One region of the Microvirgula sp. AG722 genome, then DNA from elsewhere that is predicted to be linked to it. Evidence: predicted binding sites of a transcription regulator. Region 1 holds the regulator's gene; each other region holds the start of a gene.
What was found. Region 1 encodes FliA, which starts transcription of late flagellar genes. Its sites were predicted from a motif close to GCTAAAGNTNNNNNNNNNNCNGCCGATAAT; they were not measured.
Positions count from the first base shown of each region.

Region 2: the regulator FliA is predicted to act here: its motif matches at 4,909-4,938, upstream of DFO50_RS00155 (flagellin).
Region 3: the regulator FliA is predicted to act here: its motif matches at 2,156-2,185, upstream of DFO50_RS00695 (chemotaxis protein).
Region 4: the regulator FliA is predicted to act here: its motif matches at 4,649-4,678, upstream of flgM (flagellar biosynthesis anti-sigma factor FlgM).

Region 1 covers NZ_QLTJ01000024.1:7,141-14,535, forward strand. Annotated here, with positions in the region: gene DFO50_RS17750 (hypothetical protein) at 1-461, opposite strand, end outside; gene DFO50_RS17755 (LysR family transcriptional regulator) at 458-1,357, opposite strand; gene DFO50_RS17760 (D-2-hydroxyacid dehydrogenase) at 1,369-2,319, opposite strand; gene cobA (uroporphyrinogen-III C-methyltransferase) at 2,754-3,509, shown strand; gene DFO50_RS17770 (RNA polymerase sigma factor FliA) at 3,625-4,362, opposite strand; gene DFO50_RS17775 (hypothetical protein) at 4,373-5,242, opposite strand; gene flhF (flagellar biosynthesis protein FlhF) at 5,239-6,696, opposite strand; gene flhA (flagellar biosynthesis protein FlhA) at 6,719-7,395, opposite strand, start outside.
Region 2 covers NZ_QLTJ01000001.1:24,328-31,722, forward strand. Annotated here, with positions in the region: gene priB (primosomal replication protein N) at 1-212, opposite strand, end outside; gene rpsF (30S ribosomal protein S6) at 213-587, opposite strand; gene DFO50_RS00130 (DUF2802 domain-containing protein) at 765-1,148, opposite strand; gene DFO50_RS00135 (flagellar protein FliT) at 1,234-1,560, opposite strand; gene fliS (flagellar export chaperone FliS) at 1,541-1,984, opposite strand; gene fliD (flagellar filament capping protein FliD) at 2,060-3,388, opposite strand; gene DFO50_RS00150 (flagellar protein FlaG) at 3,509-3,925, opposite strand; gene DFO50_RS00155 (flagellin) at 4,016-4,840, opposite strand; gene DFO50_RS00160 (lipopolysaccharide assembly protein LapB) at 5,103-7,163, shown strand; gene DFO50_RS00165 (adenylyltransferase/cytidyltransferase family protein) at 7,160-7,395, shown strand, end outside.
Region 3 covers NZ_QLTJ01000001.1:148,274-155,668, forward strand. Annotated here, with positions in the region: gene cheD (chemoreceptor glutamine deamidase CheD) at 97-708, opposite strand; gene DFO50_RS00690 (PAS domain-containing sensor histidine kinase) at 879-2,009, opposite strand; gene DFO50_RS00695 (chemotaxis protein) at 2,244-3,185, shown strand; gene DFO50_RS00700 (chemotaxis protein) at 3,202-4,137, shown strand; gene cheY (chemotaxis response regulator CheY) at 4,266-4,664, shown strand; gene cheZ (protein phosphatase CheZ) at 4,702-5,721, shown strand; gene DFO50_RS00715 (chemotaxis protein CheA) at 5,762-7,395, shown strand, end outside.
Region 4 covers NZ_QLTJ01000001.1:139,534-146,928, forward strand. Annotated here, with positions in the region: gene DFO50_RS00620 (lysophospholipid acyltransferase family protein) at 1-449, shown strand, start outside; gene DFO50_RS00625 (lipid A biosynthesis lauroyl acyltransferase) at 457-1,317, shown strand; gene DFO50_RS00630 (glutathione binding-like protein) at 1,346-1,984, shown strand; gene DFO50_RS00635 (bacterioferritin-associated ferredoxin) at 2,074-2,304, shown strand; gene bfr (bacterioferritin) at 2,419-2,895, shown strand; gene bfr (bacterioferritin) at 2,906-3,370, shown strand; gene DFO50_RS00650 (DUF2818 family protein) at 3,434-3,742, opposite strand; gene DFO50_RS00655 (flagella synthesis protein FlgN) at 3,809-4,279, opposite strand; gene flgM (flagellar biosynthesis anti-sigma factor FlgM) at 4,312-4,614, opposite strand; gene flgA (flagellar basal body P-ring formation chaperone FlgA) at 4,715-5,389, opposite strand; gene thrC (threonine synthase) at 5,441-6,853, opposite strand; gene DFO50_RS00675 (GNAT family N-acetyltransferase) at 6,863-7,390, opposite strand; gene DFO50_RS00680 (homoserine dehydrogenase) at 7,383-7,395, opposite strand, start outside.

The DNA.
Region 1 (7,395 bases):
GCGATGCCGTAGCTGAAGCTGGCCGCGCCGGCGCGACCGACCACGGCGAACAGCCCGGCCGTCGGTGCCAGTGCGTCCAGCAGCGGACGGCAGGTATCAATGGCGGCCGGGTCGTCGCTGCCGACCGCCAGTCCGAAGCCGAGCGTGGCACCGCAGGGGTGCCAGGGGCCGGCCAGTTCCAGATAGGTGCAGCGGAAGGCGGCGGCCTGCGCGGCCCGGGCCGCGATCTGCCCGAACCAGTCACCGGAGACATCGACAAAGCAGCGCGGTCCGGGGGCGGGAGGGGCCGCACACAGCCAGTTCCAGCCGGTGGCGTCGCCAATCAGCAGCGTGGCGTCGCCGACCGGCGGCGCCGTGACCCGCATCGCGGCCAGACCCTGGTGGTCCAGTCGCTCGCGCACCCAGTCCAGTCGTTCTGACTGGCCCGGGATGGCGATGAGGGTCGCGCCGGGAGTGTTCATGGCAGCAGCAGCCGATCCGGCATATCGGGTTCAGCCAGTCGCTTCAGCCACCACGACAGCGCACGGGCCGGGCGTTTTTCGGCCCAGGCATAGGAAATCGGCGTGCTGTGCAGCGGTTCTTCCAGCAGCAGCTCCACCAGGTCGCCCCGTTCCAGCGCATCATGCGCCAGTTGTGCCGGCAGGAAGCCGACACCGAGACCGGCAATCTGCGCGGCCAGCTTGTCTTCCAGTCTCGGCACGGTCAGCGTGTCCTGCCCGGACAGCAGGGCCGAGGTGCGTGGTGCCAGGGTGCGCGAGCTGTCGGCGGCGACCACGGCGCGGAAGCGACGGATCACGTGCGGCGGCAGCGGCTGCGCCTCCTGCGCCAGCGGATGGTCGGGGGCAACGGCGAACAGGAAGTCGGCATGGCCCATCTGCCGGCTGAAGACGCCGGTCGGGGCTGCTTCGGAAGCGCCAATGGCGAGATGGGCCCGCTTGCTGATCAGCGCGTCCCAGGCGCCGCCGAAGACTTCGTGCAGGAACTTGATCCGCGTGCCGGCATTGATGGCGTCGAACTCCCTGACCAGCGGGTACAGCCGGGTCACCGGCACCCAGTCGCCGCAGGCGATGACCAGTTCGGTTTCCCAGCCGCGCGCTAGCTGCTTGACGCGCTGCTCGAGCGAAAACGCCGCATCGAGCAGATAGCGACCGTCGCGCAGCAGGGTCTGGCCGACCGGCGTCAGCCGCGCGCGATGGCCGCCGCGGTCGAACAGCAGCACGTCGAGGTCCTGCTCCAGCTTCTGCACGGCATAGGTGACCGCCGACGGCACCCGGTTCAGTTCCTCGGCGGCGGCGGCGAAGCTCCCCTTGCGGTCAATCGCGTCCAGCACCTGCAGTGCGTCGAGCGTCAGGCGCATGCCATCTCCTTTCAGGCCACCACATTGCGCGGCACGCCGGCCAGCCAGGCGTCGATATTGTCGACCAGCATGCGCGCCATCGTCGTCATCGCGCGGCCGCTGGCCCAGGCCACGTGCGGCGTCACGATCAGGTTCGGCAGTTCGACATCGAGCAGCGGGTTGCCGTTCACTGGCGGCTCCTCGCTCAGCACATCAAAGCCGGCGCCGGCCAGCGGGCCATCGCGCAGCGCGGCTACCAGCGCCGCTTCGTCGACCAGCCCGCCGCGGGCGGTGTTGATCAGCACGCAGCCCGGTTTCATCCGCGCCAGCTCGGCCGCACCGATCATGCCGCGGGTACCGTCATTCAGCGGCAGGTGCAGCGACAGCGCGTCGGCGCTGGCCAGCCCTTCGTCGAACGACAGATAGCCGGGGCGGACCGAAACGGCACCACGATGTTCAAGCTGGAACACTTCCATGCCGAAGGCGCGGGCCTTCTGCGCCAGATTGCTGCCGATATCGCCGCTGCCTGCCACCAGCAGGCGCTGGCCGGCCAGATCGGTGATCGGCGCCGACAGCAGGCAGAACTGCGATGACTGCTGCCAGCGCCCGGCCAGCATGTCGGTGCGGTAGGCGAGCAGATTGCGCTTCAGCGCCAGCAGCAGCAGGAAGGCATGCTCGGCCACGCTGTCGGCGCCGTAATTGCGCACATTGCACACGGTGATGCCGAGCCGGCGGCAGGCGTCAATGTCGACATTATTGACCCCGGTCGCGCAGACGGCGACCAGCTTCAGGTCGGGAAGCTGTGCCAGCGTGGCGGCGTCCAGCACATGCTTGTTGACCACGGCGACGCGGGCTCCGGCCAGCCGGGCAAGGGTATCGACCGGTTCGGTATGCGGATGGTCGATCCATTCGTGCGAGGCGACCGGTGCCGGCAGGGCGGCGGGCAGGCTGGCGCGGTCGAGAAAAACGATGCGGATAGTCATGGCAGCTGGCTGGACGAAGGGTCGGGGCAACGATTGTAGCCTGCCGGCACCGGCTTGCGTTCGTGCCGTGTGCCGACAAACGTGCCTGCTTTTGGTGCAATGCAACACGACAGTGCGGGGAATCGCGGCTATATTGGACTGCAAGCGCTGTTTTTCAGTTGTTTCATGCATTCGGACTGGCTGGCACGCTTGATGCTTTGTTATTGACGAGCCCCGGCGGCGGGGCTCTCAGGGTTGTGTTGAATCCGGCCAGGGTACTCCGGTGCCTGCGGCCACTTTGACAGCGGCGTCCATTCGCCTGCCGTGCCAGTCACGGAAAGCGGATGCGACGCCCTTTTTTTGCCTGCCTGTCCCGTCTTTGCATATCGCCACAAAGCCTTTCCCACTTGGCGCAGTTTTTGACATCGTGGCGTCCATCTGCATGAGGAATTCATATGAACGCTGGCAAAGTCTGGCTGGTCGGGGTCGGTCCCGGCGATGCCGAACTGATGACGCTGAAAGCCGCCCGGGTGCTTGGAGAGGCCGATGTGTGGCTGGTCGATGACCTGGTCGGCGACGACGTGCTGGCGCTGGCCAGGGCGGACGCACGGCTGGTGCGGGTCGGCAAGCGGGGCGGCTGCCGCTCCACCCCGCAATCGTTCATCAACCGGCTGATGCTGCGCCATGCCCGCCAGGGGCGCCGCGTTGCCCGGGTCAAGGGCGGCGACGCCATGCTGTTCGGCCGGGGCGGCGAGGAGGCGGCGTGGCTGCGCGCGGCCGGCATCGAGGTCGAGGTGGTCAACGGGCTGACTGCCGGCATGCTGGCGGCAACGGCGATCGGCGTGCCGCTGACCCATCGCGACTGCTGTCGTGGCGTGGCCTTCGTGACAGCCCATGCCCAGGATGGCGGCGAACCGGACTGGGCCGCACTGGCCCGTTCCGGGCTGACACTGGCAATCTACATGGGCATGAAGCGGCTGGACCGTATCCGCGACGGACTGATGGCCGGCGGGTTGCCGGCGACGACACCGGTGGCCGTCGTGCAGTCGGCGAGCACGCCGAACCAGCAGCAACTGCTGACCACGCTGGCGCAACTGCCGGCACAGGCGCTGGCGGCCGGCCTGGGCAGCCCGGCCATCGTGCTGGTCGGTGATGTCGTCGCGCTGTCGTCACTGGCGGAATGGCCGGACGGTCTGTCGCGCGCGGCCTGAAAGCCGAGACGGTCTGCAAAGGTGCAGGTGCTCGCAAAAATGCGGCACGAAGAACTGAATCAGTCGGGCCTGCACCGACGCCACTCACCACGCAGGTGCCCACAAAAAGCGGCAGTCAAATCCAGCTGCGCAGCTTGCCGCGCAGGCGCGATACCGCCTGGCTGTGCAGCTGGCAGACGCGCGACTCGGTCACGCCGAGCACCGCGCCGATTTCCTTCAGGTTCAGTTCTTCCTCGTAGTACAGATTCATCACCAGCTGGTCGCGTTCCGGAAGCTCCTTGATGGCGGCGACCAGGTGTTCGCGAAAACGCTGGTCACCGAGCATCGCGAACGGGGTCTCCGCTTCGGGGCCGGCGACATGCTCGATGAACTGGGTGCTGCTGCCTTCGTCACTTTCGTGGCGGAAATCCTCGTAGTAGACCAGCTGGTGGCCCTTGCAGTCGTACAGCATGGACTGGTACTCGTCGATGCTCATTTCCAGCCGTTCCGCCACCTCGCTCTCGTGCGGGGCCCGGCCGAACTCCTGTTCCAGTGCCGTCAGCGCCTGCTCGATCTGCTTGGCGTTGCGGCGCGCCTGGCGCGGCAGCCAGTCGATGCGGCGCAGTTCATCGAGCATGGCTCCGCGTATGCGCTGGCTGGCGAAGGTTTCGAACAGCACACCCTGGCTGGTATCGAACTGCTGGGCCGCTTCGAGCAGGCCGATCATGCCGACCTGGATCAGGTCGTCGAGCTCGACGCTGGCCGGCAGCCGGCTGACCATCATGCTGGCCAGCTTTCTGACCAGTGGCGCGTGAGTAGCCACATCGACGGTTGTCGACGCGTCTGCGGGAAGATAGGCACGACGAAGTTTCATAAGTTGACAGCTAGACGATGATTTCTGACGGGTCGGGTTCGAGCAACCGTGCGGCATCACACAGTCGGGAAAACAGTTCATGCGCGACACCGGAGCCGGTGGCCCACAGTGGCAGGGCATGGGCGAGCTGGTTGGCGGCGGTGGCGATCTCGCTGGTGTCGAACGACTGGACTGCCGTCGTCTTCAGCACCGTGGCCCGCTTGGCCCAGTGGTCTTCCGGCACGTAGCCGACCCAGCGCAGCGAAACCGGCAGGTATTCGCTGGCTACCGTGGACAGCCGGGAGAACCAGTGCTGTGCCTCGTCCAGACTGTGCACACGGTTGACCAGGACGTTGAACTTGCGGCGGCCGAACTCGCTGACCAGGTATTTGACGGCAGTGTACGTCTCGGTCAGTCCGTCCTGATCGGGCGACAACACCAGTACGATATCGCCGGCCACCGCCGCCAGCAGCGGCGTCTGCGTGGGGGCGTCGATCAGCACGAATTCGGTGTCGCGGGTCAGGGCCAGATATTCGCTCTGCACGCGGTGGGCCGAGACGTCACTCAGCGCGGCCAGCACCGACGGGCGCGCATAGCCATTGAGCAGGTTGATGGTGCCGCCGAGCGGGCTGACGGCCGCATCCAGCGCCAGTTGCTGCGACAGGACCGTATCCAGCGTCTCGCTCGTCGACAGGTTGAAGCGGCGCAACAGCGGCTGGCCGGCATGGCCGTCGAGCAGCAGCACCCGCCGGCCATGGGTCACGCCGAGTGCGATGCCGAGTTCGGCGACCAGGGTGGTGACACCGGACGCCCGCCCGCCGAGAAAGGCGAAGCTGGCCGACAGCGCGTTGCCGAGCGACAGTCGCCTCAGGCTGGCCGCCTGATCGTCGAAGCGGGTCATGCGGTCTGGCCCCACTGGGCCGCCTGCAGGATGCGGTACTCGTCGGGTTCGTACGAGAACGGTCCGCGCGGCTGTTTCAACGGCTGGAACGTGCGTTCCACCAGATAATTGGCATCGGACAGGTACAGGTCTTCCGGCACCCGCTGACCATTGGTCACGTACAGCACCGGCAGCCGGTGGCGGATTGCCACGTCCAGCCCGACCCCGAGCGTCGGCGCCTCGTCGACCTTGGACAGGATGCAGCCGGCCAGGCCCTCGCCCTGATAGCGGGTGATGACATCCTGCAGCGTATGACCGGCGGCATTGGCCGACAGCAGCAGGATGCGCCGCACCGGCCGCTTGCCGGCCGCGTACATGCGTGTCTGTTCGCTGACGCGGTTGTCGCGCTGGCCCATGCCGACCGAGTCGATCAGTACCAGTTTCTTGTGGGCGAGGTCGGCCAGCGTCAGGTGCAGGTCGGCCTCGTTGTCGACGGCGTAGACCGACACGCCAAGGATGCGGCCATACAGCTTCAGCTGGTCCTGGGCCCCGATCCGGTAGCTGTCGGTCGAGATCAGTGCGATCGATTCCGGACCGTGCTTGATGGTGGCGCGGGCGGCTAGCTTGGCCACGGTGGTGGTCTTGCCGACGCCGGTCGGACCGACCAGCGCGTAGACACCGCCCTTGTCGATGATGTCCTCTTCCTCCGGCAGCACGCGCAGATTGTGCGCCAGCGCCGACTTTGCCCATTTCAGCGCGGCGGCTTCGTCGAAGTGCGCCGGCAGCTTGGCCACCAGCTGGCGGCACAGTGCCGGGCTCATGCCGACGGCAAGCAGCTGGCGGAACAGCTCGGCCTGGCGCGGGTGGTATTCCTCGAGGTTGGCCCAGGCCAGGCTGGCGAGCTGGGCGGTCAGCAGTGCCTTGAGTTCGCGCATTTCGTCGCCCAGCTCGTCGAGCTTGGCCTCGGCGCGAACCGTGGTCGGCGCCGCTTCGGCCGGTGCCTTGTCGCGCGGCGCTGCCTCTGCCGCCGGGGCCGTTTCCGGGCGGGGTGCCGGCTCGGCGCGGGCGGGTTCCTCGCGATTGGCGGCCTCCTCGGCACGGGCGATCAGGCGGCTGAAGTCGACACGCTTGATCGACGTGTCCGGCTCATTGGGCGGAATGATCCGCGCCACCGGCTCGGCCAGCGGCTCGACCGGCAGCGCATAGGTGCGCGCCAGCGCGCTGGCGACCGGGGACGGCTTGGCCGATTTCGGCGGCAGGGCGGCCGCACTGCCGCCATGTCGCGGCGGGTGCTTGACGTTGGTGGCCAGCGAAGCCGCCAGCGTGTTCACGTCGGCGTCGGCTACCGCCATGATTTCGATGCCGCCGCCGGGCACGCTGCGGTTGCTGAGGATCAGGGCATCGGTACCCAGCTCGTCACGCACCTGGCGCAGTGCATCACGAGTGGTTTTGCCGAAAAACTTTTTGACGACCATAAGGCGTTATCCCACTGTGAGACTAGCTGCGTGCCCCGACCACGCCGACCACGCGAATGGTCTTGCTGTCGGGAATTTCATTATGGGCCAGCACGGCGAGCTGGGGCAGGGCGCGGCGCATGAATTTGGACAGGACCGGGCGCAGGGCCTGTGGCGTGATCAGCACCGGGTTCAGCCCCTGCTGCTCGATCCGCTCGGACTCCTGGGCCGCCGACTGCAGCAGGGTTTCCGCCAGACCGGGTTCGAGGCCGCCGCCGGCCTTGCTCTGCATGGCGCCGATCAGGATGCTCTCCAGCTGCGGATCCAGCGTCAGCACCGACAGTTCGTTCATGCCGGGGAACAGCTGGGCGACGATGGCGCGCGACAGCGTGATGCGCACGGCCGCGGTCAGATCGTCGATGTCCTGGGTTTGCGGCACGTGTTCGGCCAGCGTCTCCAGTATGCTCTTCATGTCGCGGATGCTGATGCCTTCGCCGAGCAGATTCTGCAGCACTTTCTGCAGCGTGCCGATCGGGATGATCTTCGGCACCAGCTCCTCGACCAGCTTTGGCGATTCCTTGCCGACATGATCGACCAGTTGCTGGGTTTCCTCCCGGCCGAGCAGCTCGGCGGCATGGTTCTGCAGAATATTCGAAATATGGGTGGCGACCACCGTGCTGGCGTCCACCACGGTATAGCCGAACGTCTGCGCTTCCTCGC
Region 2 (7,395 bases), on a different contig from region 1:
ACGGTGTTACCTTCGAGCTGCGGGGCCGTTTGCGGGGCTTCGGTTCCGACCATCTGCGCACTGATGACACAGCGCACGGCGCGTTCGAAACCACCGGCCTGCTGTTTCGATTCGTGTTCGAGCTCGAACGACAGAACCGGAATGCCGGCCGGGGTGTAGCGCACTGGTTCGACCCGGCGCGCAACGCCCTCAATCCTTACCTGATTTCGCAATTAGGCAGCGGCGACTTCACCAGCGTCCGATTGCGGGGCGAGCAGGTTTTTGGCCTTCTCTTCCTTCATCATCGGCGACGGTTCGGTCACGGCTTCATCCATCTTGACGGTCAGGTGACGCAGCACGGCGTCGTTGAACTTGAACGCGTGTTCGATTTCTTCCAGCGCTTCCTTGCCGCACTCGATGTTCATCAGAACATAGTGAGCCTTGTGGATCTTCTGGATCGGGTAAGCCAGTTGACGGCGGCCCCAGTCTTCCAGGCGGTGGATCAGACCTTGCTGGCCCAGAACCATGCCCTTGTAGCGTTCGATCATCGCCGGCACCTGCTCGCTTTGATCAGGATGCACGATGAATACGATTTCGTAATGACGCATGTTGACTCCTTTTGGATGACAGCCTTCCGCCATGCGCTCGCGGGAAGGCAAGGGTTTAAAGGGGGAGGATTATACGGAGAACCGGGGGTGTTGACAAACCCGATTGCACTGCAGAAAAGCGAAAGGCCGGCGCTGGCCGGCCTCAGCGGGGAGACATCCCTGATGGCATTGCTGCCGTCAGGAGTTTTCCCGCCGGTACAGTGACACGATCAGCTCGGCTTCGGCACGGGTCAGCCCGCATCGTCTGGCGACCTCGGCCGCCAGCACGCCCTGGCGCACCAGCTCGATCGCCTGATTGTACGGCGAGCCGCCGCCGGAACGGCCGCGGCCCATATTGTTCTCGACTGCCGCGCGCCGCAGCGCCTGCAATTCGGCGGACAGCTGCCGCACCTGCAGCCCGAGCTCCGCCAGCTGCACCCGCAGTGGCGCAAGCTCGTTGCGCGCATCGCGCAGCCGGCGGCGCCAGTCGCGCACCAGCGCAACCAGGACCAGTACGCCCACCAGCGTCACGCTGGACAGGGCCAGCCACAACGTCGGCAGCGTGACCTGTGACGCTCCCATGATCCCCTCTTCTTCCCAATGCCTGCGCATTGCAGTCTAGCCAGCGGCGGTGCATCCCGCCATGCCGGCACGACGGGCGATCAGGTCAGCTGAAATAGGCGCGGTTGATGCGCACCTGCTGACGACCGCTGGACACCAGTCCATCGATTTCGACCTGTCGCAGCCGCATCAGCGTTTCCAGACGCTGGCTTTGCTGGTAGGCCTCGTTCAGTTGCTGGCGCAGCGGTTCCGGCACCGGCGCGGCAAGCTGCCAGGCGGCGACCAGTTCCGGCTCGATCAGGTCACGTCGGGCGATGCACTCGATCAGCGCATCCCAGTCGCCGGCATCGGCCAGCGTCAGGCTCTCGGCGGTCAGGCCGCAGTACGCATCGAGTCGGGCAGCCAGCGTCGGCTCAGACGGCGATACCGCCATTGCGCCCCCCGTTGCTCCCCTTGCTGCGCACGTCACGGCCGATGATTTCCCAGGCACCGCGAATCTCGTCCAGCTGGCTGATGACTTCGGTCAGTGCTGCCTGATCGTTGCTCAGACCGGCATCCATCAAGCGCCGCTTCCAGTAGTCGTACAGCGAGGCCAGCTGGCTGGAAATCTGCCCGCCGGCCTGATGGTTCAACGCCATGTTCAGGCTGCCGATGATGTCGGTCGCCTTGTTCAGCTGCTGGCTCTTGCGGGAGAAATCCCCACTGGCAATGGACAGTGCCGCCTCGTGCAAGGAATCGATCGCCCCCCGGTACATCAGCTCGACCAGCTCGGCCGGATTGGCGCCCAGCACTTTCGCTTCCAGCGCGTCGGACTGATACGCCTTGACGAACTGCTGCATGTTTCTCGACACAGACACGTTACTTCCTTCCGCTACGGCAATGCCGGCGGAAACCGCCGGCACGTCGCCGTCTAGATCAAAAACCGTATGCTATCAGCTAATGCCCAGCATGCTCTTCATGTTGGCCAGAGACGACTGCATTTTGGTCAGCGATGCATCCAGTGCACCGTACTGCGCGCGCAGCCGCGCCTCGGTCTTCACCAGTTGCGCCGACATCAGTTCCTGCTTGCTGGTGTTCGCCTTCACGTTCGCGTCGAGCGTGCTCTTGCGGTTGGTAACCAGTCCCTTGTCCGGATCGGTCAGGGTATTGACCGTACTGGTCACCCCTTCCGCATTGCTGGCGAACGCGGCCTTGACCCCGTCAGCATCCTTGGCCAGCGCCTTGGTGAAGTCGGTCTTGTTGAACACCAGGCTGCCGCCGACACCGAGCTTGATGCCAAGACTGGCCAGCGGCGAATAGTCCGCCGGGCCCGGAGCGGCATTGGTCTTGTCGGTCGGCGCGGACACCGCAGCGTACAGCTGGTCCTTGACCGAGCGCAGCAGGCTGTCGTTGCCGAACGAACCGCTCTTCATCGATGTCAGTTGCGAGACGACGGCATTGTACGAGGTAACGAAATCGTCGACCTTCTTGGCGATCGCATCATCATCGCGCCCCACCGTCACCGATCCAATGCCTTCTTTTTGCAGGGTGAAGGTCAGACCGCCAATCACGCCCGAAACACTGTTGCTCTGACTGACGGCAGAGATGCCGTTGATGGTGAATTCGGCATTTTTCGGCGCCTTGGAGTCAGCCGCGTTCAATGCGGCACTGCCGCCGGTCAGCGAGGCAAAGCTGGTCGTCCCGATTACACCGTCGATCGCGCCAGTCTTCTGACCGCTGATCACCAGCCGTTGCTGGCCGGTCTTGTCGGTAATCGGCATTGCGGTCGCGCCGACACCGGCGCCATTGATTTTCGCCGCCAGCTCGGCCGGGGTCAGCTTGACCTCGCCGGTGCCGAGATTGACGGTCTTGCCATTGACGGTGATGGTCGCCGGGTCCGTGCCTGCGGTACCGAACGTCAGCTTGCCGTCGGTCATCCCACCCAGGTCGTACACGTCGGCCTGCGCGCTGGCCATCTGCGTCGTCTGGATCGCATAGGTGCCGTTGCTCGCCGTACCATCGGCCTTGACCGTGATGGCGGTCAGGTCACTGCTGGTTGCCGTGTTTGCATCGAGAAAATCGTAGCTGGACAGTTTCTGCGCAGCCGTCTTCAGGCTGGACAGTGCGGACGTCAGCTTGCCAATATCCGACACCTGCGTGTTGTACTTGCTTGCCTGCGTCTGCAGTTTGGTCAGCGGTTGCCGTTCAACCGACATCAGACCACTGACGATGCTTTCGATATTCAGGCCGGAGCCCGCGCCGGCGGCGGTAATGGAAGCCACGTTATTTCCTCTCGACTAGCCGCATGTCGTGCGATATGAACCGGCCGGACCTCGCCGACCGGACAGCCCGACATACGATCGGACCCGGCACGCCTGCATGATGAATGATGATATCCCGGATCAAGCCTTGTCCGAGAGCAGCAGCCCGCGCAGTTCGTCAAACACTTTGGCGAACTGGACGATCTGCTCATTGGGTATCTGGCGAATCACTTCATTGGTTTCGCGATTGACGACCTTGACCAGACGCATCTTGGTGTCTTCATCGACCGAGAACTCGAGATCGCTCTGCATGAGTTGCATGGTCTGATTGAACTGCTGGACCGACTTCTGCAGCGCATCAGGCTGCTGCTTCTGGTCCTTGGCGCGAGCGGCATCGGCGTCATTGCGCAAACTCTCGGCACTATGAACAGGCGCAACGGCGGTGCTGGTCAGCACGGGCGTCGCGGGCGCATGGCCGGCAAACTGCGGCAATGTGGACGGTTGCCGCGCGTCTGCGACAGCCGGCTGTATGGGTGTTGCCGAGGGGTTGATCTGCATGGATCTCTCCTGACGTCAATAGGCCCCGGACACAGACTGGCTGGCCGGGGCCCCGTTCACGCTACGGGGATCAGATCCCCGTCACCGAAATTACTTCAGCAGGGACAGCGCGGTCTGCGGCAGCTGGTTGGCTTGCGACAGCATGGCGGTACCAGCTTGCTGGATGATCTGGTTACGAGTCATCGTAGCAGTTTCCGAAGCGAAGTCGGCGTCAACGATACGGCTCTTCGAAGCCGAGATGTTTTCAACGTAGTTTTGCAGGTTGCTGACCACGGCGCTGAAGCGGTTTTGCGTGGCACCCAGGTCGGCGCGGGCGTTGGCCAGGGTCTTCAGGTCGTTGTCGAACTTGTTCAGCAGGGCACGGGCGGCGCTGTTGGTGCTCATGCTGGCTGCGGTAGCGGCAGCTTGCGAGAAGGCCAGAGCGGCGATGGTCACCTTGATCTGGTTGTCGCTCGAGCTGTTGGCGCCGACCTGGAAGTTGAAGCTCTTGGCAGCCGAACCGAACAGGGTCTTGCCGTTGAACTTGGTGCTGGACACCAGACGCTTGTTTTCCGCGCCCAGGGCATCCATTTCCTTCTTGATCTGGGTCAGGTTGGTCGTCGACACGGTGCTGTTCGACGCTTGCACAGTCAGTTCACGCATACGCTGCGTGTTTTCCTGAATTTGCGACAGCGCGCCTTCAGCGGTTTGCGCCAGCGAGATGCCGTCGTTCGCGTTACGGATAGCCTGGTTGCTACCGCGAACTTGCGAATCCATGCCCGAAGCGATGGCCAGACCGGCAGCATCGTCCTTGGCGCTGTTGACGCGCAGGCCAGACGACAGGCGTTGCAGGGAGGTCGACAGTGCGCTGCCCGAGGTGGTCAGGTTACGTTGCGCATTCAGCGACGAAATATTGGTGTTGACGTAGATTGCCATGATGATCTCCAAGCAGGCGACGGTTGTTCGGTGGGTTGGGTGCCGGTACTTCCTTCCGGGTCACATGCTTTATCGGAGCCAGTTGCGTTGGCTTTAGGGATGTTTTGCAAATTTTCTAGTTGGGCATCAAATTTGATTGCCACAGGCCGATAGAGTGACGGAACATTCGATCGGCACTGTCAGCCGAATCCGCCATAGAATGCCTTCCGGGTGAGACCATCTATATAGGTTTTACGCGCGCACTCCACTCCTGACCGAGAACATGATGTCCAACAGCAAGACCCCCGTCCCGACAATTTCCGATCTCGCCATCCTGAAAACGACTGCCGACCTGGCCGAACAGGGCCAGCTCCCCGAAGCGGAGGCCCTGCTGCACGAGCAGCTGGCACAGGACCCGGCCGACCCGGTGGCCTTGCTCGGGCTGGGACAACTGGCGGCGCATGCCGGGCTGGTGGATGATGCGCACGTGATTCTGGAAGCCGCGCTGATGGAAACCCGGGCCCGCTGGCCGGATCAGGGCAATGCGCCGCTGCAGGCGGAAATCCAGCGCAGCATCGCCCGCACCCATGACAGTACCGGCCAGATCTATCGTGGCGTATCGCACTGGCTGGACAGCCTGGTCTGCGAAGACACGCAGGAAGCCCGCGAAGCGCTGGCGCGCGCGCGCCAGGTCGACGACTCGAACAAGACCACGCTGTTCAAGGACATTCAGGCACCGGCCGGTCTGCTGGAGCAGGCCGAGCGGGTGTGCGGCGAAGAACTGGCCCGTCAGCCGGACGATGCCGAAGCCAGTTTCCAGCTCGGCAACGTCAAGCTGCTGCAGAAAAAATACGACGAAGCACTGCCGCTGCTCGAACGGGCCAGTCAGCGCCTGAGCGAGCGCGCCGATGTGTTCTACAGTCTGGCGCTAACCGCCATGGGCCTCGGCCAGACCGAGGCCGCCCGCGCCGCCCTGCTGCGCAGCCATGAGCTGGCGCCCAGCCTGGATACCTGCCTGGAACTCGGCATGTACTATGCGGCCCGTGGTGAACACGCCGAGGCCATCGACATGCTGCGCCTCGGCGCCCAGGACCATCCGGACGGCGCCGCCCTGCTCGCCGGCCTGCTGTCGCGCGAACGCCGCTATGACGAAGCGATTGCGGTAGCGCAGTACATCTGCGACAAGTTCCCGACCTCGGCGCGCTGCTGGGTGCTGCTCGGCCGCGCCCATTACACTGCCGGCGATCCCGAGCAGGCGATGTATGCACTGATGTTCGCCATCCACCTGGCGCCGGACGATGACGACATCCATACCGACCTCGGCTCGCTGCTGAGCAAGCTCAATGCCCATACCATGGCCGAAGTCGCCTACCGGCGCGCCATGGCGCTGAATCCGGAAAACCTGTGGGGCTATACCTCGCTGATCGCCTGCCTGTCGCAACAGCAGAAATACGATCAGGCGCACGACATTTTCGACCAGGCCGAAAGCAAGTGGCCGGACAACCCCGAGCTGTACCTGAACGTGTCGGTGGTCGAGTGCGAACAGGGCGATGTCGAAAAGGCATTCAGCTCGGTCCACCATGCCATCGAACAGAAGCTGATAGAACTGGCGGAACTGCCTCCGGAGCAGATGTTCGAGGAGAAAAAGGAACAGTACATGGTCGTCCATGACGCCCATGTCGCCCTGCTGGCCGCCCACGAGGCACTGACCCGGGCCGGTGTGCCGTTCTTCCTGATCGGCGGCACGTTGCTCGGCATCATCCGCGACGGCGACCTGTTGCCGTTCGACAAGGACATGGACTTCGGCCTGTGGTCGGATGTGTCGCGCGAAGCCATTGTCGGCGCTTTCAACGATGACCCCGATTTCATGGTGCCGGACACCATGCTCGACCCGAACGCCTGGGTGTCCGCGCTGCATCACAAGCCGACCGACATCATCATTGACATGTTCTTCTTCCACCGCGACGGCGACAGCTGCCTGGAGGGCTTCGACCGGGGTGCCATGAAGCTGCGCTGGCGCTATCGCGGTTTCGAACTGAAGCCCCTGCCCTTCCTCGGCGTCGAATTCCTGGCGCCGGAATCGCCGGAGCGCTTCTTCGAGGACATCTACGGCAGTGAATGGCGGATTCCGGACCCGGGCTTCGATGCGGTGGTCGCCGGCTACTGCCTGACGCCGGAATCGAAGGACCTGTGCAGCTTCTATGGCTATGAACGGCTGTTCTCGGCATTGCGCTCGCGACGCTGGGCCAAGACGATGTCCTACGCGAAACAGATCCGCAAATGGGGCCCCCACCCGATCCTGGACCAGGTCGAGGCCTTTATCCGCGAGCGGGATCTGGCATGAAAACCGTCCTGACTTACGGCACTTTCGATCTGTTCCATATCGGTCACCTGCGCCTGCTGGAACGCCTGAGTTCGCTCGGCGACCGGCTGGTGGTCGGGGTGTCGACCGACGAGTTCAACGCGACCAAGGGCAAGGCCACCTTCATTCCCTATGCGGAACGCGCCGAGATCGTCGCCAATATCCGCTGTGTGCACAGCGTCATTCCGGAAAACGACTGGGCGCAGAAGCGCCA
Region 3 (7,395 bases), on a different contig from region 1:
TGCCACACATTGGGCATGTCGCGCAGTGCAGCACACGCCCCCGTTCGCCAAATTGTGCAAAAGGGTGGCGCGGTTCCGGAACGATCGATCAGGGGGCTAGGACGGGAAGCCCTTGAACGGCTGGCGCCGCAAGCGGTCGCGGTAAGCGCATTCGCGCTCGTAGATGGTGCGGTTGTGGACGTCCTTGATCTTCTTCACCAGCACGCGGCCGCTGAGGGTGAAGTAGTAGACCTTGCGCGGATAGCAGTCGAGCAGGTCCTCCGCCAGCACCGGAACGCTCTCCTCGGCAAGAAAGCGCCGGACGAAATCGACATTGCGCTCGCCGATATTGGATTTCAGCATCCCGCGCAGCACGCTGCCGCCGCCGAATACCTTGGCCTCGAAGCGCCGCCGGTCGCCGCCGAGCCGCACCATTTCGTCGATCAGCACTTCCATCGCATGCTGGCCATAGCGTTCGGGCAGATTGGTCAGCGCGTCCTGATCGGACACGCCATCGGGCAACGAAAAGTGATTCAGCCCGGCCACGCCGGCCACCGGATCGCGCAGGCACACCGACACGCAGGACCCCAGCACCGTCACCAGCAGCATGTCGCGATTGGTGGCAATGAACTCGCCCGGCAGCACCTTGGCCGCCTCGAGCTGGAAATTGGCGTCGTAGTAGGAGGCTCCTGGCATGGCTGCACTGGTCTTGGTATTGCCTGTGTTCATGGTGGTCTCGCATGTGGCCGCAAGCGGACACCGGGCCGGAGACCGGTCCGCGGCTGCGGGAAGAACGGTCACTGCCGCCCTGCCGGCAAGGCAATGACATCCGTATGGCTTGTCTAGATATAGACCAGTGGAATCCCGCTGCGCGATCCCTTCGCGGTGCCCGCTTGCATTCAGTCGTCGGCCAGCGGCAGGGACAGCACGAAACACGCCCCCGGTGCATGGCGCGCATCCAGCCGCAACTGTCCGCCCTGCTGCTGCGCCACCCGGGCAGCAATGGCCAGCCCGAGACCGGTACCCTCGCTGCGCGTGGTAAAGAACGGCTCGAAAATGCGCGAGGCGATCTCGGCCGGCACGCCCGGTCCCTGGTCGCTGACGGCGAATTCGACGCCGGCCTCTCCGCGGCGGACCGCCAGTGAGACCTCGCTGCCCGGGGACGAGTAGGCGAACGCATTCTCGATCAGGCTGACCAGAGCGCTGACCAGCGCCCTGGCATCGGCCCGTACCCGCGTCACGCCCGTGTCCTGCCGGCAGGCAAACGTCACGGCGCGGGCGCGGGCTCCGGCCAGCACCGCATGCTCGACCTCGTCCAGCACGTCGGCCACGGCGACGTCGTGCAACTCGAACGCCTCGCCGCGCACATAGCCGAGCGTGTCGCGGATCAGGCCTTCGAGCTGGCGCAGACGGTCCAGCGCCTTGCCGGCAAAGCGTTCCCGGTCTTCCCGGCCCAGTGGTTCGCGGGCCAGATTGGCGGTGTAGAGCATGGCGGTGGCCAGCGGCGTGCGCAGCTGATGCGCCAGCGATGCCGCCATCTGCCCCATCGCCACCAGTCGCTCCTGATCGGCCAGTTGCCGCGCCAGCGCCTGCTGGCGCGAGATGTCGTGCAGCAGCACGATGGTCGAACCGTCCGGCAGCGGACGCTGCTCGACAATGACTTCACGCGGCGCGGCCCCGGATGGCAGCAGCCAGGCGTCGCCGACATCCGCCGGTGTCATCGCGGCCGATACCTGCGCCCAGTCCAGTCCGGTCCAGTCGGCCCCGGCCATGTCCTGCGCCGCCGGATTCTGCCGCAGCACGGTGCCGTCTGCCGCCAGCTCGACCACGCCGGCCGGCAGCGCGTCGAGCAGCAGCGCCAGCCGCTCGGCCAGGCTGGCACGCTGCGCGCTCTGGCTGGCCAGCGCCAGATTGGCCATCTCCAGTTGCGCCGACAGGGTCGCCAGTTGCTTCTGCAGATCGGAGTACGCGTGGATCAGTTCACCGGACGCGCGGCTGAACAGACCGAACGCCTCTTTCAGCTGCTGCACGTCAGGAGAATTCTCCTGTGGACCGAGTTGATGATTCTCATGGCTCATGGCAGCCCCTATGACAGCACTAAGGGAAATGTGGTAGTAATCTACTCAGGAAATGTTCCGCACAACTGCGAGAAAAATCCTAACGAACGTCTAGAGTCACTTATGATTCTGCAGTTGTTGTCGATAGTATTCCTGACAGCCCCCCGGGCTGGCGATTTGAATTTGCAAAGATGAGCGGAGCACCTTGTGTCTGAACTACTGAAAAGCATTGACGCGCGAACCAAACTCGCGGGTGCAAACAAGCTGGAGATCCTGCTTTTCTCGCTAGGGGTCGACCAGCGGACCGGCCGTAAGGAAACTTACGGCATCAATGTATTCAAGGTCCGTGAAGTGATGCGCACCCCCGAGATCACGACGGCGCCGGAAATGGCCAGCTCGGTCGAAGGCATGGTCAGCCTGCGCGGTCACCTCGTTCCGGTCATCGACCTGGCGAAGTATACCGGCGTGATCACCGAGAAGACCCCGGAAGTCATGATCGTGACCGAGTACAACGGCCACACCCAGGGCTTCCTGGTCGAGGCGGTCGATACCATCCTGCGCCTGGACTGGTCGGCGATGCGCGTGCCGCCGGAAATGATCTCGAACCGCATGGGCGGTCTGGTCACCGCCGTGACCGAGCTCGACAACAATAATCTGGTGATGATGATTGACGTCGAGCGCGTACTGGCCGAGACCACCGATATCGACGACTCGTTCCAGTTCGTCAATATCGAGCCGATCAAGGAATCGCGGATGGTGTTCTTCGCCGACGACTCCGCCGTGGCCCGCAAGCAGATCGAGAAGACGCTGCAGGCGATGAACGTGAATTACGCATACGCAATCAACGGTCGCCGCGCCTGGGAAGAGCTGCAGCGCATGGCCAGTCAGGCCGAGCAGGCAGAGAAGCCGTTGAAGGATATGGTGAACCTGGTGCTGACCGACGTTGAAATGCCGGAAATGGACGGGTTCCTGCTGACCAAGATGATCAAGAGCGACCCGCGCTTCGCCGGCATTCCGGTGCTGATGCACTCGTCGCTGTCTGGTCAGTCGAACCAGCGTTTAGGCCAGTCGGTCGGTGTCGACGACTATGTGTCGAAATTCGAGCCGCAGAAGCTGTCGCTGAAGATGCGCGAATTGCTGAAGCTCTGACCCTGCTACGAGAATAATGGCCATGCAAGACATATCCCTGATCGATAACATCGATGCGCGCACCAAGCTCGCCGGCTCGAACAAGATGGAAGTCCTCCTGTTCTCGCTCGGCACCCGCGAAACCTTCGGCATCAACGTGTTCAAGGTGCGCGAAGTGTCGCAGACGCCGGAAATCACCAAGTCGCCGAACATGCCGTTCGGTGTCGAGGGCGTGATTTCCCTGCGCGGCAACATCATCCCGGTCATCTCGCTGGCCCGCTTTACCGGCGCGCAGGATGCGGACACCCACAAGTACGAATCGATGATCGTCACCGAATTCAACAAGAGCACGCAAGCGTTCCTGGTGGAGTCGGTCGACCGCATCATCCGCATCGACTGGGACCGGATGAAGGCGCCGGACAACATGATGCCGCAGGGACAGGCCATGATTACCGCCGTCTCCGAACTGGACGACGGCAAACTGGTTTCCATCCTCGACGTCGAGCAGATCCTGGCCAGCGTCGTCGGTGAAACCCGCATCCCCGACATTCCCAAGGCCGGCACCGGCAGCGATGAATTCATTTTCTTCGTCGACGACTCGGTGGTCGCCCGCAAGGAAATCACCCAGGTGCTCGACAAGATGGAAGTCAAATACCATCAGGCCACCAATGGCCGCGAGGCCTGGGAACGACTGCAGGCCTTCGCCAACCGTCCGTGGATGGATGGCGCCACGCTGCACGACACACTGAAACTGATCCTGGTCGATGCCGAAATGCCGGAAATGGATGGCTACGTTCTGACCCGGCACATCAAGGGCGACAAGCGCTTCGCCAATATTCCGGTGGTCATGCACTCGTCGCTGTCGTCCAATGCCAACCGGGCGATGGGCTCGAGCGTCGGCGTCGACAACTACGTCGCCAAGTTCGAACCCGCGCTGCTGGCGGAAACGATGTTGCCGTACCTGCAACGCTGAGCGCAGCATTCGCAGTGAGCGCCGCCATCGTTACGATCCGGCTCGACCCACGGTCTACCAGACAGAACCGGCTCCGGGCCCATGACCGGCAGCTTTGACAAAGCCACACATACGCAGGACAACGCCCCATGATCGAGGCAGCAGACAAGAACACACGCTTTCTGGTCGTCGACGATTTCTCGACGATGCGACGCATCCTCCGCAATCTGCTCAAGGAGTTGGGTTTCACCAACGTCGATGAAGCCGAGGACGGCCAGGCCGCGCTGCACAAGCTCAGAAGCCAGACATTCGATTTCGTCGTGTCCGACTGGAACATGCCGAACATGACTGGCATCGAGCTTCTGCGCAATGTACGCGCCGACGCCCAGCTCAAGCATCTCCCCTTCCTGATGATTACGGCGGAGGCGAAGCGCGAGAACATCATCGAAGCGGCCCAGGCCGGCGCTTCGGGCTACATCGTCAAACCCTTTACCGCTGCCACATTGGAAGAAAAGCTGGGCAAAGTCTTCCAGAGCGTGGCCAAGTAAGCAGAAAACCGAGGGAGGCTACGTGCCGGATAATCACTTGGAAAACGGCGATTCGCCCGAACTCGAGGCCCTGTTCGATCGTGTCGCTCACGACACGCATGTACAGGAAGCCCCGGCCGCGCCGATCGCTGCCGTCGTGCCCGCCCCATCAGCAGATGGCGACAGCGCCGAATTGCAGGCACTGTTTGACAGTGTCGCCGCCGCACCCGTTGCGCCACCCGTCGTACCGACGCCCGCCCCCGACCTGAGTGCCGCCGGCGACAGCCCGGAACTCGAAGCGCTGTTCGACAGCGTGGCCGCCAGCGTGGCCCCGGTCGCGCCCCCGCCCCCGGTCGTCGCGCAGGTGACCGCCGCCGGCGACAGCCCGGAACTCGAGGCGCTGTTCGACAGCGTGGCCAGCCAGGCCGCGGTCAGCGCAGACGCGCCAGCCGCTGCGGCACCCGTTGCCTCCGCTGACAACATGTATTCGCGAGTGGGCCAGCTGACCCGCAAGCTGCATGATGCGCTGCACGAACTCGGCTACGACAAATCCCTCGAACGCGCCGCCAGTGCCATTCCCGACGCGAAAGACCGGCTGTCCTATATCGCCACGCTGACGGAAAACGCCGCCGAGCGCGTGCTGAACGCCACCGACCGCGCGCAACCGCACCAGACCCGTCTGGAGAGCGGCGCCGCTGCCCTCGCCAGCGACTGGGACAAGGTGTTTGCCAACCAGTCGTCGCTGGAAGCCTTCAAGGCACTGGCGAAGTCGACGCGCGGCTACCTGGCCGAAGTGCCCGAACATACGCATGCCACGTCTTCCGAGCTGATGGAAATCGTCATGGCGCAGGACTTCCAGGATCTGACGGGTCAGGTGATCAAGAAGGTCGTGGAGATGGTCCAGCACATGGAGCAGGAACTGCTGTCGTTCCTGATGGAATACCAGCCGGAAATCAAGCCGGACCCGACCGAGCTCCACTCGCTGGAAAACGGCCCGGTCGTCAATCCGGCCAACCGCACCGACGTGGTAACCGACCAGAAGCAGGTCGACGACCTGCTGGCAAGTCTGGGTTTCTGATGCATACTGCATACACAACACTTTTCTCGCAGAGGCTGTCATGAGCGACTTCGCCGGAATGGAAGAACTGCTTCAGGATTTCCTGACAGAGTCTCTCGAATTGCTGTCCGATGTGGACAACAAACTGGTTGAACTGGAAAAGCGTCCCAACGACAAGGGACTGCTGAACGACATTTTCCGGGGCTTCCATACCATCAAGGGCGGTGGCGGTTTCCTGAACGCCACCCCGCTGGTGAATCTGTGCCACCGCACGGAAAACCTGTTCGACAAGCTGCGCAATGGCGAGCTGACGCTGTCCAGCGAGATCATGGACGTGATCCTCGACGCCACCGGCGTGGTTCGCGACATGTTCAGCTACATGGCGCAGGGCCGCATGCCGTCGCCGGCCGATCCGGCCATCCTGTCCAATCTCGACGCCGCACTGGCCGGACAGACGCCTGCCGTTGCGGCAGCGGCCCCGGCAGCGCCGGCCGCCCCGGCCGCCCCGGGCGAGCCGAACTGGCAGCAGCTGTACCAGGCCGTCGTCGTACCGGCAGACAGCGTCGCGCAGATTGCCGGTGGCGGTACGGCTGTCGTGCCGACCTCGGCCCCGGTGGCGCCAGCCCCCGCTCCGGCACCAGCCCCGGTGCCGGCCGCCCGCGATCGTGCGCCGGCCAAGGCCAATACCCAGGTCGCCGCACCGCAGGAAACCACCATCCGGATCGATACCCACCGTCTCGACCAGGTGCTGAACCTGTCCGGTGAAATCGGCCTGACCAAGAACCGCCTGACCACGATCCGTACCGAGATCATGCAGGGCAACCTTGGCACGAACACGCTGCGTGCACTTGACGAAGCGGTCAGCCAGCTCGACCTGCTGGTCGGCGACCTGCAGAACGCGGTCATGAAGACGCGGATGCAGCCGATCGGCCGCCTGTTCCAGAAGTACCCGCGACTGGCCCGCGATCTGGCCCGCCAGCTCGGCAAGGAAGTGGAACTGGTGCTGTCCGGTGAGGAAACCGAACTCGACAAGACCATGATCGAGGATCTGAACGATCCGCTGGTCCACCTGGTGCGCAACGCGGTCGACCACGGTACCGAATCCACCGAGGAGCGCATTGCCGCCGGCAAGCCGGTCAAGAGTATCGTGCAGTTGTCCGCCCGTCAGGTCGGTGACCACATCGTCATCGAAATCGTCGACGACGGTCGCGGCATGCGTGCCGACATGCTGCGCAAGAAGGCCGTCGACAAGGGCCTGATCGACAGCGAAACCGCACAGGCACTGGACGACAAGCAGGCACTGCAACTGATTTTCCTGCCCGGTTTCTCGACCAAGGACCAGATTTCCAGCGTCTCCGGTCGTGGCGTCGGCATGGACGTGGTGCGGACCAACATCCAGCGCCTGAACGGCCGCATCGACATCACCTCGGTGCCGGGCGAAGGCACCCGCCTCAGCGTCTCGCTGCCGCTGACGCTGGCCATCCTGCCGGTGCTGGTGGTCAAGGTCTGCCAGCAGGCCTTTGCCGTGCCGCTGGCCATGGTGCGCGAGATCATCCCGATCGACCCGAACAGCATCCAGGAAGTCTCGGCCCGCCCGACCATCGTCGTCCGCGACGAGATCCTGCCGGTGCGCGGTCTGGCCGACCTGCTCGGCTGGCCGGCAACCCAGGAGCCGGCATTCGGCGTACTGATGCA
Region 4 (7,395 bases), on a different contig from region 1:
TGATGCAGCGTGGCCGGATCCGCGACAACGGCAATACCGCACCGGCCACGCCGGCCGGCGTGCGCCAGATCATGAAGGCGCTGAAGCACGGCGAGGCGACCATCGTGCTGCCGGACCAGGTGCCTGGCAGCGGCGAAGGTCTGTGGGTGCCGTTCTTCGGCCAGTGGGCCTACACCATGACGCTGGCCTCGCGCCTCGGCGAGATGAAAGACGTCGACACCTATTTCTTCTACGGTCGCCGGCTGCAGATCGGCGAAGGCTTCGAGGTCCGCATCCGGCCGCTGAGCGTGCCGTTCACCGGCGACCGCTACCAGGACACCCGCCGCATCAATGCCGAGGTCGAGGCGCTGGTGCGTGAAGCGCCCGAACAATATTTGTGGGGCTACAGTCGTTTCAAACACCCGGCCGGCGCCGACGAGCGCCCGACCACGGACGTCCCTCTGGAGTAACCGCCACGTGCGTTTTGCCTTTTTCATTCTCTGGCTGCTGCATTTTCTGCCGCTGTCCGCCATCAATGCCATCGCCCGGCCGGTCGGCTGGCTTGCCTACCACCTGGTCGCGCCGCGTCGCCGCGTCGGCCGCCGCAACCTGGAGGCCTGCTTTCCCGACTGGACCCCGGCTGCACGCGACCGCCTGCTGCGCGATCACTTCCACGCCATGGCGCGCTTCATGCTCGAATACGGCATCGTCTGGTACTCCCCCGATGCACGCTTCAGGGAACTGGTCAGCTACAAGAACCTGCACTACCTGACCGACCTGAAGGACGAGAACGTCATCATCCTGTACCCGCACTTTGTCGGTTTTGAAATGTGCGTCTACCGGCTGAACCAGGATGTGCCGCTGGTCAGCATCTACGCGCGGCAGAAGAACGAAGTGCTCGACCGGCGCATCTACCAGGGCCGGCAGCGCTTCAGCAACGCCAAGATCATTTCCCGCACCGAAGGGCTGCGCCCGCTGCTGAAGGCGATGAAGGACCACACGCCACTGCTGTACCTGCCCGATCAGGACATGGGCGCCAAGGAAGCGGTTTTCGTGCCATTCTTCGGCGTACCGGCAGCCACCATTACCGCGATGAGCCGCATCGCCCGCCTGACCCGGGCCAGGATCGTGCCGGTCATCCCGCGCCGGGTCTCGCCGGACCGGTACGAACTGGAAGTCTTCCCGCCGTGGGACGACTTCCCGTGCGGCGACGAGACCGAGGACGCCGCCCGCATGAATGCGTTTATCGAAGCGCGCGTCCGCGAGCAGCCGGAGCAGTACTTCTGGCTGCACAAGCGCTTCAAGACCCGGCCGGACGGCGACAAGCCGTTCTACTGACATCACGCCCCGCGAAACGGAAGCCGCCATGATCGACCTGTACTACTGGACCACCCCGAACGGCCACAAGATCACCCTGTTCCTCGAGGAAACCGGTCTCGACTACACCATCAAGCCGATCAACATCGGCGCCGGTGAGCAGTTCGCGCCCGACTTCCTCGCCATCGCCCCGAACAACCGCATTCCGGCCATTGTCGACCACGCACCGGCCTTCGGCCGCGGCCCGGTCAGCGTGTTCGAATCCGGTGCGATCCTGATGTACCTGGCGGAGAAAACCGGCCAGCTGCTGCCGGCCGACCCGCACCGGCGGCTCGCCGCGACCGAATGGCTGTTCTGGCAGATGGGCGGCTTCGGGCCGATGCTTGGACAGAATCACCATTTCAGCCAGTTCGCACCCGAGAAAGTGCCGTACGCCATCGAGCGCTACCAGAAGGAAACCGAGCGCCTGTACGGCGTTCTCAACCGGCGTCTGGCACTGCACGAGTTTCTGGCCGACGAGTTCTCGATCGCCGACATCGCCTGCTACCCGTGGGCCGTGCCGCACCAGAAGCAGCACATCGATCTGGCCGACTATCCGCACGTGCAGCGCTGGTTTGACGCCATCGCCGCCCGACCGGCCACGGCCCGTGCCTACGCCCTGGCCGAAAAGGTGAATCCCGCCCGTTAGCTCTTGTATTCAAACCCGATAAGTGGCTATTGAAAACCGTTCTCACTCATGCAAGAATGAGAACGTATTTCATTCACTGGGTGGCCTCCATGTACGTGTGCGTGTGCAAAGCGGTAACCGATCGCCAGATACACAGGGCAGTCGAGAACGGTGCGTCCACCTTGCGCGAACTGGCCCAGGATCTCGGCGTCGCCACCCAGTGTGGAAAATGCGCGAAATGCGCCCATTCGGTGCTGTGCGAAGCGAAAGCGCAACAGCAATCGTCACGCCAGACTGTTCTGCTGCAGCCCATGGGCGCCCGCCTGCCACTGGCTGCCTGATCCCCCCCCCCCCCCCCATTCCTGTGCCCGCACTGACCCTTCGTGAGTGCGGGCATGGCTGTGTGTGCCGTAATGACTGATAATGCATGCTGGATTTCCGGATGGGAGAACACTATGCAAGGCAACCCGCAAGTCATTGCCGCCCTCAACGGCGTGCTCAAGTACCAGCTCACGGCGATCAATCAGTCATTCCTGCATGCCCGCATGGGCCGCAACTGGGGCTACAAGCTCCTCGACCGCGCCGAATACAAGTGGTCGATCAAGGCGATGAAGCACGCCGACGAAGTGATCGAACGCATCCTGTTCCTCGACGGCCTGCCCAACCTGCAGGAACTCGGCAAGCTGTTCATCGGTGAAACCGTGCCGGAAATGCTGTCCTGTGACGAGAAGCTGATCCACGGCGGCCTGGCCGACATGCGCAAGGCGATCGCACTGGCGGAAAGCGAGCAGGACTACGTGACCCGCGACATCGTGACCGAGCTGCTGGAAAGCGAAGAAGAGCAGCTGGACTGGACCGAAACCCATCTGGGCCTGATCGGCGCCGTCGGCCTGCCGAACTTCCTGCAAAGCCTGACCGGCGACAACGAATAAGGAGAACACCATGCAAGGCAGTGCAAAAGTCATTGGCGCCCTCAACCACCTTCTGGTTGGCGAGCTCGCCGCTCGCGACCAGTACTTCATTCACTCCCGCATGTATGAGGACTGGGGCTACGGCAAGCTGTTCGAGCGCATCGAGCACGAAATGCAGGAAGAAACCGAGCATGCGGCCTGGCTGATCCGCCGCATCCTGTTCCTTGGCGGCACGCCGGCCATGGTGCCGTCGGCACTGAATATCGGCAGCGATGTGCCGTCGATGATGAAAAGCGACCTCGAACTCGAATATCAGGTCGTCCGCGATGTCCGCGCAGCCATGGGGACCTGTGAACAGGAACATGATTACGTGAGCCGCGACATTCTGCTGAAGATGCTCGACGATACCGAAATGGACCATGCCCGCTGGCTGGAACAGCAGCTGCGCCATATCGACCAGATGGGTCTGGAAAACTATCTGCAGTCGAAGATCTGAAACGCAGTCACGGAAAAAGCGCCCCGCGGGGCGCTTTTTTCAATTCCGCCAGAGGCGGACGGGTCAGCCCAGGCGCATGCCACGGCGGTGCCAGAAATGGCGACCGACAAAGCCCGGGAAAGCGAACACCAGGAACAGCGCCAGATTGGTTACATAGAACTGCCAGTTCTGCGGATGCACGGCCGATTGCCGGGCCTCGAGACCGTAGGCCAGCACGGCGACCACACCGAACATCACCAGCAGTTCCAGCGCCTGCCAGCCGGCATGCTTGGCCCTGGCCAGCGTCACGACGCCGAACAGTTTCCTGGAGACAAAGGGAAGATTCGCCGCCAGAAAGGCAACCAGCAGCAGCGCGACAACGTTCCAGTTCATCGGGGGCAGCCCAAAATGAAAACAGCCGCCATCATGCCATAGACGGCGGCGTTCGGTGAGACGGGATCAGGCGGCGCCGAGGTTGCGGCCACCGCCGACAATGCTCTGCTTGCCGCCATCGCGGCCATAGGACAGCGTGCTGCCCTCGGACGACATCAGCGCCGAAAGCGCCTGATTGACATTCAGCAGGCGATCCGAGATCAGCTTGCCGTTCAGGTCATTGGCGGCACGGGCTTTTTCCGACACCAGTTCCAGGTGCTGCCAGATCGACAGCAGTTCCAGCCGGTCGGACAGCCAGCGGTACAGTGCCGTACGGCTGTCGATGCCGAAGGCGCGCAGTGCCTCGGCACGCAGACGGGCACTGTGATCGATCTGCTCAAGCAGCTCCAGCTTGCCGGAGGCGAACTTCTCGATATCGGCGATGTTGCCGCCGATCAGCGCACGCTGCTCTTCATCCAGCAGTTCGAGCATCTGTTCGAACTGCCGGGTTTCGGCAACGACCAACTCGGTCAGTGACTGGATCTGGGTATCGGTCATGAAGTGGACAACTTACAAAAAACGGAACGCTGTCAGCCCTGACTCTGCGTGGACAGCAGTTCCTGCGAGCTGCGGACCAGACCGTCGGCGATGCCTTCCGGATTGATCTTGTACTCGCCATTCGAAATGGCGGCTTTCAGCGACGCAACCTTCGCAGCATCAAAAGTCATTTCGCCGGCGCCGTCCTGGGCCAGCGACTGAATCTGGCTGGCAAGCGGGTTGATGGCCACACTCTCGCCGGCAGCAGACGGCGTCGTCAGCGACGGCTTGACCGGCTTGCTTCCGGCGTTGCCGCTCGGGGGTGCAGTATGCACCATGTTGGATTGGATTTTCATCGCATTGAGTCCGTGTATCGCCCTTGTTACAGCAGTTATCGACGGATTGTCATCCAGCTTTAGCCTTTATTGTCTTGCCGTTACACAGTAGATCATTTCTTCAATACCTGATGGCAACGCTGCCGTCCGCGCGTGCCGTCCCGCGCAGAATCCGGCCGTTCGGCATGCGCACGCCGACCGACTGGCCCTCGCTGCCGGCGGTCATTGCCACCCCCTGCGCGGACACATTGAATGCCGGGTTGTCCGCCACGATGCGGACCGGCTGCCCCTGGCGAACGACCAGCGGCAGGGCCAGCATTTCCCGCCGCAGCATGAGGCCCGGCACGACCGTGCGCGCCATCGGCTTGCCGACCACGTCCTCGATCCGGGCGAACGCGCCGAGCGGCACATTGCCGTCGCGCGATTCGACCAGCTCCAGGTCCTCGGCGACCAGCTTCTGCCCGGTGGCCACCGTGCGCTTGATCATGACCACGGTCTGGCTCGGAATCGCCCGCACCGGCAGCCGGATCGACCACTTCGGTGACACGCAGGAAATTTTCACTCCGCGGGCGGCCTCGCGGCCGGGACCATCCCAGGCATAGACCGGCGACGGGCAGGCAGGCAGGCCCAGCCTGCGGTCAAGCTGACCGTAGCTGAGCCGCACCGCCGCGCCCTGCCAGCCCTGCAGCGCGAACGCGCGCGCCTGCGCCTCGATCAGGGCGATGTCCTGGCGCGAGGCCAGGACCGGAAGTGCCGGGAAAACCGACAACAACAGAAACAGCGACAATCTGGACATGCGCGGATTGTAGCGTTCGAGCCGCCGCAGACTCAAACCCGCGACGGCCGGTCAGGCGTCGATGTGTTCGGACAGGTAGCGCTTGATCAGCTCGGCACTGGCATCGACCACCTCGACCCGCTTCGGCAGGGCTTCGATATTGTCCAGTCCGGCCGGTCGAGCCGGCTTGCGCCCCAGCGCCTCGACGATGGTGTCCTCGAACTTCGCCGCCTGCGCGGTTTCCAGGCACACCATCGGCACGCCGTCCTCCCGCCATTCCTCGCCGACCTTCAGCCCGTCGGCGGTATGGGTGTCGATCACCACGCCATAGCGGGCATCGGTGCGACGAATGGTCTCCAGCCGGTCGGCATGCGTGCTCTTGCCGGACTGGAAGCCGAAGTCGGCAATGCGGGCGAATGCCGGTGTGCCGGCCAGATCGAACCCTTCACCGGCATCCACCCGCGCCCACATCCCGGCTACGGCCTTCGGATCGCGGCCGACCAGATCGAACACGAAGCGCTCGAAGTTGCTGGCCTTGGAAATGTCCATCGACGGACTGGAAGTGATATGGGTATCGGCCGTGCCGCGCGGGCGGTAGCGGCCGGTACGGAAGAATTCGTCCAGCACGTCGTTTTCGTTGGTGGCAACCACCAGATGGCGGATCGGCAGCCCCATCATCCGCGCAATGTGACCGGCGCAGACATTGCCGAAGTTGCCCGACGGCACGCTGAAGCTGACCTGCTCGTCGTTGCCGGCCGTGGCAGCGAAATAGCCCTTGAAGTAGTACACCACCTGCGCCACGACCCGCGCCCAGTTGATCGAATTGACCGTGCCGATCTTGCGCCGGGCCTTGAACACGTGATCCCGGCTGACGGCCTTGACGATATCCTGGCAATCGTCGAACACGCCGCGCACCGCCAGATTGTGAATGTTGTCATCCTGCAGGCTGTACATCTGCGCCTGCTGGAACGGGCTCATCAGACCGTACGGGCTGAGCATGAACACGCGGATATTGTGCTTGCCGCGCATCGCGTACTCGGCGGCCGAACCGGTGTCACCGCTGGTGGCGCCGAGAATGTTCAGCGACTCGCCGCGCTGGCCGAGCACGTACTCGAACAGGTTGCCGAGGAACTGCATCGCCATGTCCTTGAACGCCAGAGTCGGGCCGTTGGACAGTTCGAGAATGCACAGGCCCGGTTCCAGCACTTTCAGCGGCGTGATGTCGGCCGAGCCGAACACGTCTTCGCGGTAGGTGTCGAACACGAGGCGGCGCAGGTCGTCGGCCGGAATGTCGTCGGCAAACAGGCGGATGATCTCGAAGGCCAGTTCCGGGTAGGACAGCGCACGCCATGTGTCGAGCGTCGCCCGGTCCACTTGCGGGTAGCTTTCCGGCAGGACCAGCCCGCCATCCGGGGCCAGGCCCATCAGCAGGATGTCGGAGAAAGGGGCCGGCGCCATGCCGCCACGGGTGCTGATATATTTCATGATGTCTGACTAAGGTTTGGGCTGCGGCAGCGCCAGCCCGAGGATGACGAGCGAACGGCGGACACCATCGAGTTCCGCCACATCGGGAAAGTGACCCCAGGTACTGAAGCCCCGGCGCTCGAACAGCGCCATGCTGGGGGTATTGTGCGCGAAGATGAAGCCGAGCAGCGTGCGGATGCCGAGCGCCGGACAGGCTTCGAGCGCGTAGTCGAGCGCCAGCCGGCCGAGACCGCGGCCGCGCGCGCTTTCGGCCAGATAGATGCTGACCTCGGCCGTCGCCGCGTAGGCCGGCCGGCCGTAGAACGCGCTGAGGCTGATCCAGCCCAGCATGACGCCGGCGGCGTCCTCCAGCACCCACAGCGGATAACGCGCCGGCGAATGGGCGTCGAACCACGGCTCGCGCGATGCGACCGTCACCGGCTCGGTATCCGCCGTCACCTGGCGGGACGGCACCGTGCTGTTGTAGATGTCAACGATGCCGGGAAGGTCGGCACGCACCGCGTGCCGGACACGCATCCCGGCGCCGGTGTCAGCCATTGAGC